One region of the Lentilitoribacter sp. JB5-8 genome, then DNA from elsewhere that is predicted to be linked to it. Evidence: predicted binding sites of a transcription regulator. Region 1 holds the regulator's gene; the other holds the start of a gene.
The links. Region 1 encodes LexA, which represses DNA repair genes until DNA is damaged. Its sites were predicted from a motif close to TGTTCNNNNTGTGTTCNG; they were not measured.
Positions count from the first base shown of each region.

Region 2: dnaE (DNA polymerase III subunit alpha) is a predicted target of LexA. The motif match lies at 1,950-1,967, and genes of this name have one in related genera.

Region 1 is NZ_CM146332.1:2,406,647-2,411,059, forward strand. Features, by position in the region: gene ACZ1GZ_RS11820 (ComEC/Rec2 family competence protein) at 1-1,963, shown strand, start outside; gene lexA (transcriptional repressor LexA) at 1,984-2,697, opposite strand; gene ACZ1GZ_RS11830 (molybdopterin molybdotransferase MoeA) at 3,053-4,264, opposite strand; gene moaC (cyclic pyranopterin monophosphate synthase MoaC) at 4,269-4,413, opposite strand, start outside.
Region 2 is NZ_CM146332.1:2,700,665-2,705,077, forward strand. Features, by position in the region: gene dnaE (DNA polymerase III subunit alpha) at 1-1,678, opposite strand, end outside; gene ACZ1GZ_RS13275 (HU family DNA-binding protein) at 2,055-2,330, opposite strand; gene lon (endopeptidase La) at 2,514-4,413, opposite strand, start outside.

The DNA of each region.
Region 1 (4,413 bases):
TTTGCTCGATAGTGATGTCACCACAAATCTAAAAGGCATTGTTTTATCCAAAAGCCTTGGGACAAATGGCACGCCGCGCTACAAGATATTGATCAATTCAACATCTAAACCCACCATTAAGCGACCACCGCAAAAGGTTCAATTGGTCGCGCGCGGGGGAGATGGCCAACTCAATGTCGGTGAGATCATTCAAACAAGAGCAAGATTAACGCGACCATCGGGACCTGTGTATCCACGCGGATATGATTTTGCATTCGGTGCTTATATCAATGATATCGGTGCATATGGGTTTATGCTTGGATCACCCATTTCACTTGGGAATATCAAAGCCAACGAATTGCCATTAAAAAGCAGATTTGAGTTATTTGTTGGTGCCATTCAATCAAAGATTTCAAACCGCATAAACAATCATTTAAGTGGTGATGCCGCAGCGATATCATCTGCCTTAATTATTGCCGATAAAAAGGCAATTAGCGAGCAAACTGTCGAAGCGCTCCGCAATGCCGGTCTTGCCCATATATTAGCGATTTCTGGTCTTCATATGGTTTTAGCGTCTGGCACTTTGTTTTTAACAATTCGGGCTTTGCTCAGCGTCTTTCCATCGCTTGTTCAGGCCATACCGGTTAAAAAGCTTGCGGCAGTGGCCGCATTGTCAGCTGCAAGCGCTTATCTCGTTATATCCGGCGCGCCAATTTCCGCCCAACGCGCTTGGCTTATGTTGGTGATTATGCTGGGGGCAACCATATTCGATAAACCAGCCATAACCCTTCGAAATGTAGCAATAGCCGCCATCATCATTATTTTAATAAAACCCTCAAGCGTAACGACACCTGGGTTCCAGATGTCCTTTGCCGCGGCAACAGCACTCGTATCAGTTTATTCCGCCTGGGCGCGGATAAAACTAAACCACTACGAGCGATCGACGGTGTATTTTAAAGAAACTTTTTTGTACAGAACGGTTCAGTTTGTGTTTGGGCTAGGAATGACAGCTTTGATTGCAGGGCTCGCAACAGGCATTTTCTCAAGTTTTCATTTTCATCAACTCGCAGGCTATGGTCTGTTGGGAAATGTCTTGGCGATGCCTGTGGTTACATTTCTCGTGATGCCGCTTGCATTACTCTCCATGTTACTCATGCCTTATGGGCTTGAATGGTTGCCCTTAACGGGATTGGGCCAATCAATAGATGTTGTGATTTACCTTGCAAACTGGGTTTCTGGATTGGGTGGAGAGCTCAAGACAGGTAAACCAATTCCCATAGTTATAGCATTTTTGGTTGCAGGCTTTATCGTTTTTGTACTGTTTCGAAGTTCCATCAAACATATAGGGCTGTTATCAATCGTGGTGGGATTGGCTTTGTCTTTTGTCTTACCGATTAACATCCCGGATGTTTTCATTAGCGAAGACGGAAAGCTTATTGGTGTCCGCCAGGATAAAACGTTGTTCGTTAATCGATCCCGTCCATCAAGCTTTATCGTAGATCAGTGGCTAAGTGCGCATTTGCTTGAGCTTGAAAAACCGCAATTAATAAATACGGCTGACATTGGCTTTGACTCACAAAATGCCCGCCGGGAAGATCTACAAATATTGATTAAAGGTGATGCTGCGTTTCGTTGTTTTAACACCCATTTTTGTGTGAACGAATATAACGGTAAGATCATAACCACGCTTGGAAAGACGGAACATATGCGCGCTGCTTGCCAGTTTGCGGATATTATCGTGACAACGTTTGGGGTAAACCGCGCTTTAAGGAACGAATGCGCTACTGAAATGATTATCAGCCGCTATGACTTAAAGCAGAGTGGCTCAATGGCATTATATTCAGCTCGTAATGGGAATGCGTATAGAGTTGAAACAGCTGTTGGAGACGCTGTGCGTCCCTGGACTATTCAAAGATACTTTAATTGGCGCGCAGATGAGTATTGGTTGCCAGATGGTCAAACATTAAAACGGACCAACAATTAAGCGGTCCGTCAAAATATGCATTAGTTGTAGCGTCGGATCAAGCCAACCAATTTGCCCTGAACTTTCACGCGGTCAGGCCCAAAGATACGCGTCTCATATGCAGGGTTTGCAGCTTCAAGGGCAATGGACGCACCTTTGCGGCGGAACCTTTTAAGCGTTGCTTCTTCATCATCAACAAGTGCAACGACAATGTCGCCAGGGTTTGCATTATTTGCGTCTTTGATCACAACTGTATCGCCATCAAAAATGCCAGCATCGATCATGGAATCGCCCTTAACTTCAAGCGCGTAGTGATCGCCACCACCAAGCATGTCTGTCGGAACGGTAATGTTGTGCGTCGTATGTTGAATAGCTGAGATCGGCACACCCGCTGCAATGCGTCCCATAACAGGCACGCTTAATGACCCATTGTCTTCCATTTGCTCTTGCGGTTTTGAACGGATTGGCTCGACTTTATCTTTGCTTCCCTCAATAACACTTGGATTAAATCCGCGAGGAGGGGGCGTTGTCGATTGATAGCTCTCTGGAAGCTTTATCACTTCAAGTGCACGCGCTCTGTTAGGAAGGCGTTTGATAAACCCACGCTCTTCAAGAGCTGTGATGAGACGATGAATGCCGGATTTTGATGCCAGATCCAACGCGTCTTTCATTTCATCAAATGAGGGCGGAATCCCTGTTTCCTTCATGCGCTCATGAATAAAAAACAGCAGTTCCTGTTGTTTGCGTGTCAACATATCAAAACCTCATCACGTTAGAAACAAACCATGAACAATGCATATATGTTCTATTTGTGTTCTGCAATAGTAAATAATTAATTAACAAAACTTGGTCGATCGACAAGATGAGATTTAGTATTTCTTGAACAAAGGTAGAATTATACCAGAACATAAGCGGAATTAAGTGAGCTTTGTTCTAGGTTGAGAACAATTACAGGTTGTTTTTTAAGTATAAGTGTCTGTTATTGTTATATAAATAAGTATCCGTTTAAAAACTCTATTCAACGAGAAAAGATCACCTACTAACAAGGGGTGTGAATTTTTAGGTATCTCATTGATGTTTGCATCTTAGTCGAAAAAAATTCTAAAAAACTTAGTTTTCAAACAGGATCACATCACAAATATCGCCTTTTGAGGCAGCTTTTGCGTTTGGCGGACGAATCAAAAGCCCATTGGCATCAGCAAAAACACGTACCAGCGACGAATCTTGCCGCTTAAACGGGGTTACAATGCGCTCACCAAGCTCATCCGTTTGAATTTGCGCCCGCATATATTCCTGCCGATGATCATTTTCAGGCAGTTCAACAGTCAATTTCGCTGTTGTTATGGGCGTGGTTATTGTCCGGCCTGCAAGTTTGCGCACAAGCGGCGCTAAAAAGAGTGAACCGGTCACCAAACTTGAGGCAGGGTTGCCGGGCAGGCCGATAAAGCGCATTTTACCCAATGTGCCATACATGAGCGGTTTTCCTGGGCGCATGGCAATTTTCCAGAAATTGAGCTGCATACCCATTTCAGTCAGCGCTTGCTGAACAAGGTCATGATCGCCAACAGATGCACCACCAATTGTCACTAAAATATCGGTATTGTTATCCAGAGCTTTTTGCACCGATGCTTTAATCACATCTAATTTGTCTTGCGCGATACCCAGATCCATCACATCAGCACCAGCGCTTTCGCACATAGCCATGACACCAAAAGCATTTGACGCGATGATTTGATCTATGCCCGGTTCTTCACCTGGAGATACAAGTTCATCGCCGGTCGCTAATACTGATATCAATGGCTTTTGAAAAACTTCAACTGCAGCATAATTCATGCTGGCAGCAAGTGTGATCGCAGAATAGTCCAACTCACGATATTTCTTTAAAAGCACATCGTCTTTGGAAAAGTCGACACCTGCAAGCCGAATGTGCCGATCAGGTTGCGCAGGTGCAGTGACCTTGATCAATCCATCTTCGAGCTTTTCAGTGTTTTCCTGAATGAGAATTGTATCGGCAGAAGCGGGAACGGGTGCGCCTGTGAAAATGCGGACACTCTCGCCATCTTCAAATGTACCGTGAAATCCGTGACCTGCCGCAGATTCGCCGATAACTTTAATCGTTGCGCCAATTTCACTCGCGTCTTTGAACTTAACAGCATAACCATCCATCGCGGATGCATTAAAAGGTGGATGCGTGCGTTTGGAAATAAGGTCTGTGGCTAAAATCCGACCGCGCAATTGCGAGATTGGCATCATTTCAGTGCTTTTTGGCTCAGCACCATCCAGCAGTTTTTCAAGTGCTTGATCAACAGGCAAGAGAGCCATAGCGCTATTCGACCTCGCTATTTGCGGTCCATTCGCCAGACTTACCACCGGTCTTTTTCATCAGCTTTATGCCGCCGATTTCCATGCCTTTATCCGCAGCTTTCGCCATGTCATAGATCGTCAAACACGCAACCGAGCATGCTGTTAAT
Region 2 (4,413 bases), 290 kb from region 1:
GGGTCACCGGCATATCAGAACGCGGATCGCGATACATCGGCACCAATTGCCATAATGGGCGATCACCGATCACGATACCCGCCGCATGGGTGGATGCGTGGCGATATAACCCCTCAAGCTTTTGCGCGATATCAAGCAGACGTCCAACAATAGGTTCTTCATCCACTGCTTCGGCAAATTTCGGTTCTTCCTCAATCGCTTTATGAAGCGGGGTTGGGTTAGCCGGATTGTTCGGAACCAATTTACAGATACGGTCAACCTGCCCATAAGGCATCTGTAACACACGGCCCACATCGCGAAGCGCTGCGCGCGCTTGCAGCGATCCAAAAGTGATGATCTGAGCGACTTGCTCACGACCATATTTTTCCTGCACATATTTGATAACTTCTTCGCGCCTATCCTGGCAGAAATCGATATCAAAATCGGGCATGGAAACACGTTCAGGGTTCAAGAAACGCTCAAATAGAAGCGAAAACCTGAGTGGATCAACATCTGTAATCGTAAGCGCAAACGCCACAAGCGAGCCCGCACCAGAACCACGGCCCGGGCCAACGGGGATATCTTGCTCTTTCGCCCACTTAATAAAGTCCGCAACAATCAAGAAATATCCGGGGAATTTCATCCCTTCGATAATATCAAGCTCGACAGTTAGACGCTCTTCATAGTCTTTTTCTGTATAATCAAGCGCAGTTCCGTGAACTTTAAGGCGTTCTTTTAATCCCTCGATAGATTGTCGACGTAATTCATCAGCTTCGGCTTTAAGGGCGTTCTCCGCATCTCCATCATCACCGGTAAAACGCGGCAAGATAGGATCAATATAGCCAAGTTTAACCGAACAACGTTGGGCGATCTCAATCGTATTTTCAATAGCTTCAGGTAGATCAGAAAACAGATCAACCATCTGACTTTGCGTTTTAAGATAATGATCTTCAGTTAATCGAAATCTGTTTTCATCTGAAACAACGGTGTTATTGGCCACAGCCATGAGCGCATCATGAGCATCAAAATCTTCTTCACTTGGGAAAAACGATTCATTCGTTGCGACTATTGGAAGTTCCTGATCATAGGCCAAGTTTACCATATGCGCTTCTAGTGATCTGTCATATCCGCGCGGTCTTTGAAGTTCGATATACAAACGATTTGGAAAAAACTGGCTCAGGCTCTGCACTCTCTGAGAGGCTACATGATTGCGCCCATCTTTAAACGCCAAATCGATTGGACCAGAAGGCCCGCCAGTCAGTGCAATCAAACCTTCCGACTTACCTTCAAGCCAAGAAAGTTTGATGTGAACAGCTTCATCATCTGAACCTTTAAGATAAGCGCGGCTTAGTAGCTCAACGAGATTTTGATAGCCAACTTGTGTTGAAGCAAGCAAAACGATGGATGGGAATACGCGAAGGTGTTCGCGACCGGATTTTGTTTCCCCATCACCAGCATCTTGCATATCAATGCTGATTTGGCACCCAATAATAGGTTGAATACCCTCGCCTGCGGCTTTGATCGAAAACTCAAGCGCACTGAATAAATTGTTAGTGTCGGTAATTGCGATGGCAGGCTGCTGGTCTTTTAACGCAGAAGATAAAACGGTCTTAACCGGTAACGCGCCTTCCAGCAAAGAATAAGCTGAATGGACATGAAGGTTTACAAATCTCGGTTTAGTCTCACTATTGCTAGCCATTGCCCGTATTCACCTATCCCAACACATACAGATAAATGCGATTAGTCGCAGAATCCATTGAGCGCTATATTGCCAGAAATAAGATCCAAGCACAGCTTAAATTAACGGCTTCGCACAGATTTGAATAAATGAGATAAAACGGATGGTGAGTACTAGACTGACGTGAACAAAACACAAAGGCTTGTTACAAACATAGTGATAGAAACAAAAGCTGCACAGTCTCGAACAAAATACGTCATAATATACTCCAATTCACTTTATGTATCTACTATGTTCTATTTTTGTTCTAATGTCAACAACTTTTATTAAACACAAAAAAATCCGCGAACAGTGACCCATTCGCGGAGATTAATTTTGAAAAATTCTAGAGAAGAAATTAGCTGTTAACAGCTTCTTTCAATGCTTTACCTGCAGAGAACTTAGGAACGTTTCTTGCAGGGATATCAACTTCAGCGCCTGTAGAAGGGTTACGACCCTTTGAAGCAGCACGGTGGCCTACTGAAAAATTACCAAAACCGATAAGACGAACATCTCCGCCAGATTTTAGTTCTGCTGTTACTGTGTCGAATACAGCTTCAACTGCAGCGGCCGCTTCAGTTTTCGCAATACCCGCTTTTTCAGCAACTGCTGACACAAGTTCATTTTTATTCATAACTATCCCTTTCCATCGTATCAGACGACTCAGTTAATTCATGTGGTGAGTTTATATATTCCAACTAACACCACAAGAATTTACAAAATAAATAAGCGTGTTTTTCACGTTATTTTGCGATTTTTGTGTAAAAAAAGGCCGGAAATCCGGCCTTTTCCAAAAGATTGATTATTGTGCATTGCACTAATGTGCGATTTGCTCACCCGCAGCATCATTTGTTGCAGTTAACGCGGGCGCGTCGTCACTCGGCATTTCCCATTCAATTGCGACAGGCGCTTCAACAAGCGCGTGTTTGATCACCTCATCCATGCGTGAAACAGGGATGATATCCATCTCATTTTTCACGTTATCAGGAATGTCAGCTAGGTCTTTTGCATTCTCTTCAGGGATCAAAACTGTTTTAATCCCACCACGAAGCGCTGCAAGCAATTTCTCTTTTAAACCACCAATTGGCAACACACGACCGCGCAAGGTCACCTCACCTGTCATGGCAATATCTTTACGCACCGGTATGCCGGTCATAATAGACACAATTGCCGTTGCCATGGCGATGCCGGCAGATGGTCCATCTTTTGGCGTTGCACCTTCTGGCACGTGAACGTGAATATCACGTTTTTCAAACACAGGCGGTTTCACACCAAAATCAACAGCACGAGACTTCACATAAGATGCAGCGGCAGAAATAGATTCTTTCATCACATCTTTAAGGTTACCGGTCACTGTCATAGCGCCCTTACCAGGAAGCATAACACCTTCAATGGTCAGCAATTCGCCACCAACTTCTGTCCATGCAAGACCGGTTACAACACCAACTTGATCTTCGCCTTCAGCCTCACCATGACGGAAACGCGGAACACCAAGATAATCAGCGAGATTATCAACGGTCACTTCAACCTTCTCGACTTTCGTCTTCAAGATTTCTGTCACGCATTTACGTGTCAGTTTAGAAAGCTCACGCTCTAAATTACGAACACCGGCTTCGCGCGTATAGGCACGCACGATTTCAAGCAAGGCTTCGTCTGTTAGTGAGAATTCTTTCTCTTCCAACGCATGATCTTTAATCGCTTTTGGCAACAGATGACGTTTAGCAATTTCAAGCTTTTCATCTTCTGTGTAACCAGCAATACGGATGATCTCCATACGATCCATCAAAGGACCAGGAATATTCAGCGTATTAGATGTAGTGACAAACATAGTCTTTGAAAGATCGTATTCGACCTCAAGATAATGATCCATAAATGTCGAGTTTTGCTCTGGATCTAAAACCTCAAGCAATGCAGATGACGGATCGCCACGGAAGTCCATGCCCATCTTATCAATCTCATCCAGCAAGAAGAGCGGATTGTTCTTCTTCGCTTTTTTCATGGATTGAACGATCTTGCCTGGCATCGAACCAATATATGTACGGCGGTGACCACGGATCTCAGATTCATCACGAACCCCACCCAAGGCCATGCGAACATATTCGCGGCCTGTCGCTTTCGCGATCGACTTCGCCAAAGATGTTTTACCAACACCTGGAGGTCCAACAAGGCACAGGATTGGGCCTTTGATCTTCGATGTACGTGTTTGTACAGCAAGATATTCGATAATACGCTCTTTAACTTTATCCAAACCAAAGTGATCGTTATCTAAGATAGCTTCCGCTTTATTCAGATCCACTTTTGCACGTGAGGAACGCCCCCAAGGCAAACCAAGCAACCAATCAAGATAATTGCGAACAACTGTCGCCTCAGCTGACATTGGGCTCATTTGGCGGAGCTTTTTAACTTCAGCATCAGCCTTTTCGCGTGCCTCTTTCGAAAGTTTGGTCTTTTCAACGCGCTCTTCTAGTTCTGAAAGCTCATCACGACCCTCTTCACCTTCACCGAGCTCTTTCTGAATGGCTTTCATTTGCTCATTCAAATAGTATTCGCGTTGTGTTTTCTCCATCTGACGCTTAACGCGTGAACGGATACGTTTTTCCACTTGAAGAACTGAAATCTCGCCTTCCATGAAGCCAAGGCATTTTTCCAATCGCTCTTTCACGCTGATTGTGGTCAACATGTCTTGCTTTTCAAGAATCTTAATCGCCAAATGTGAA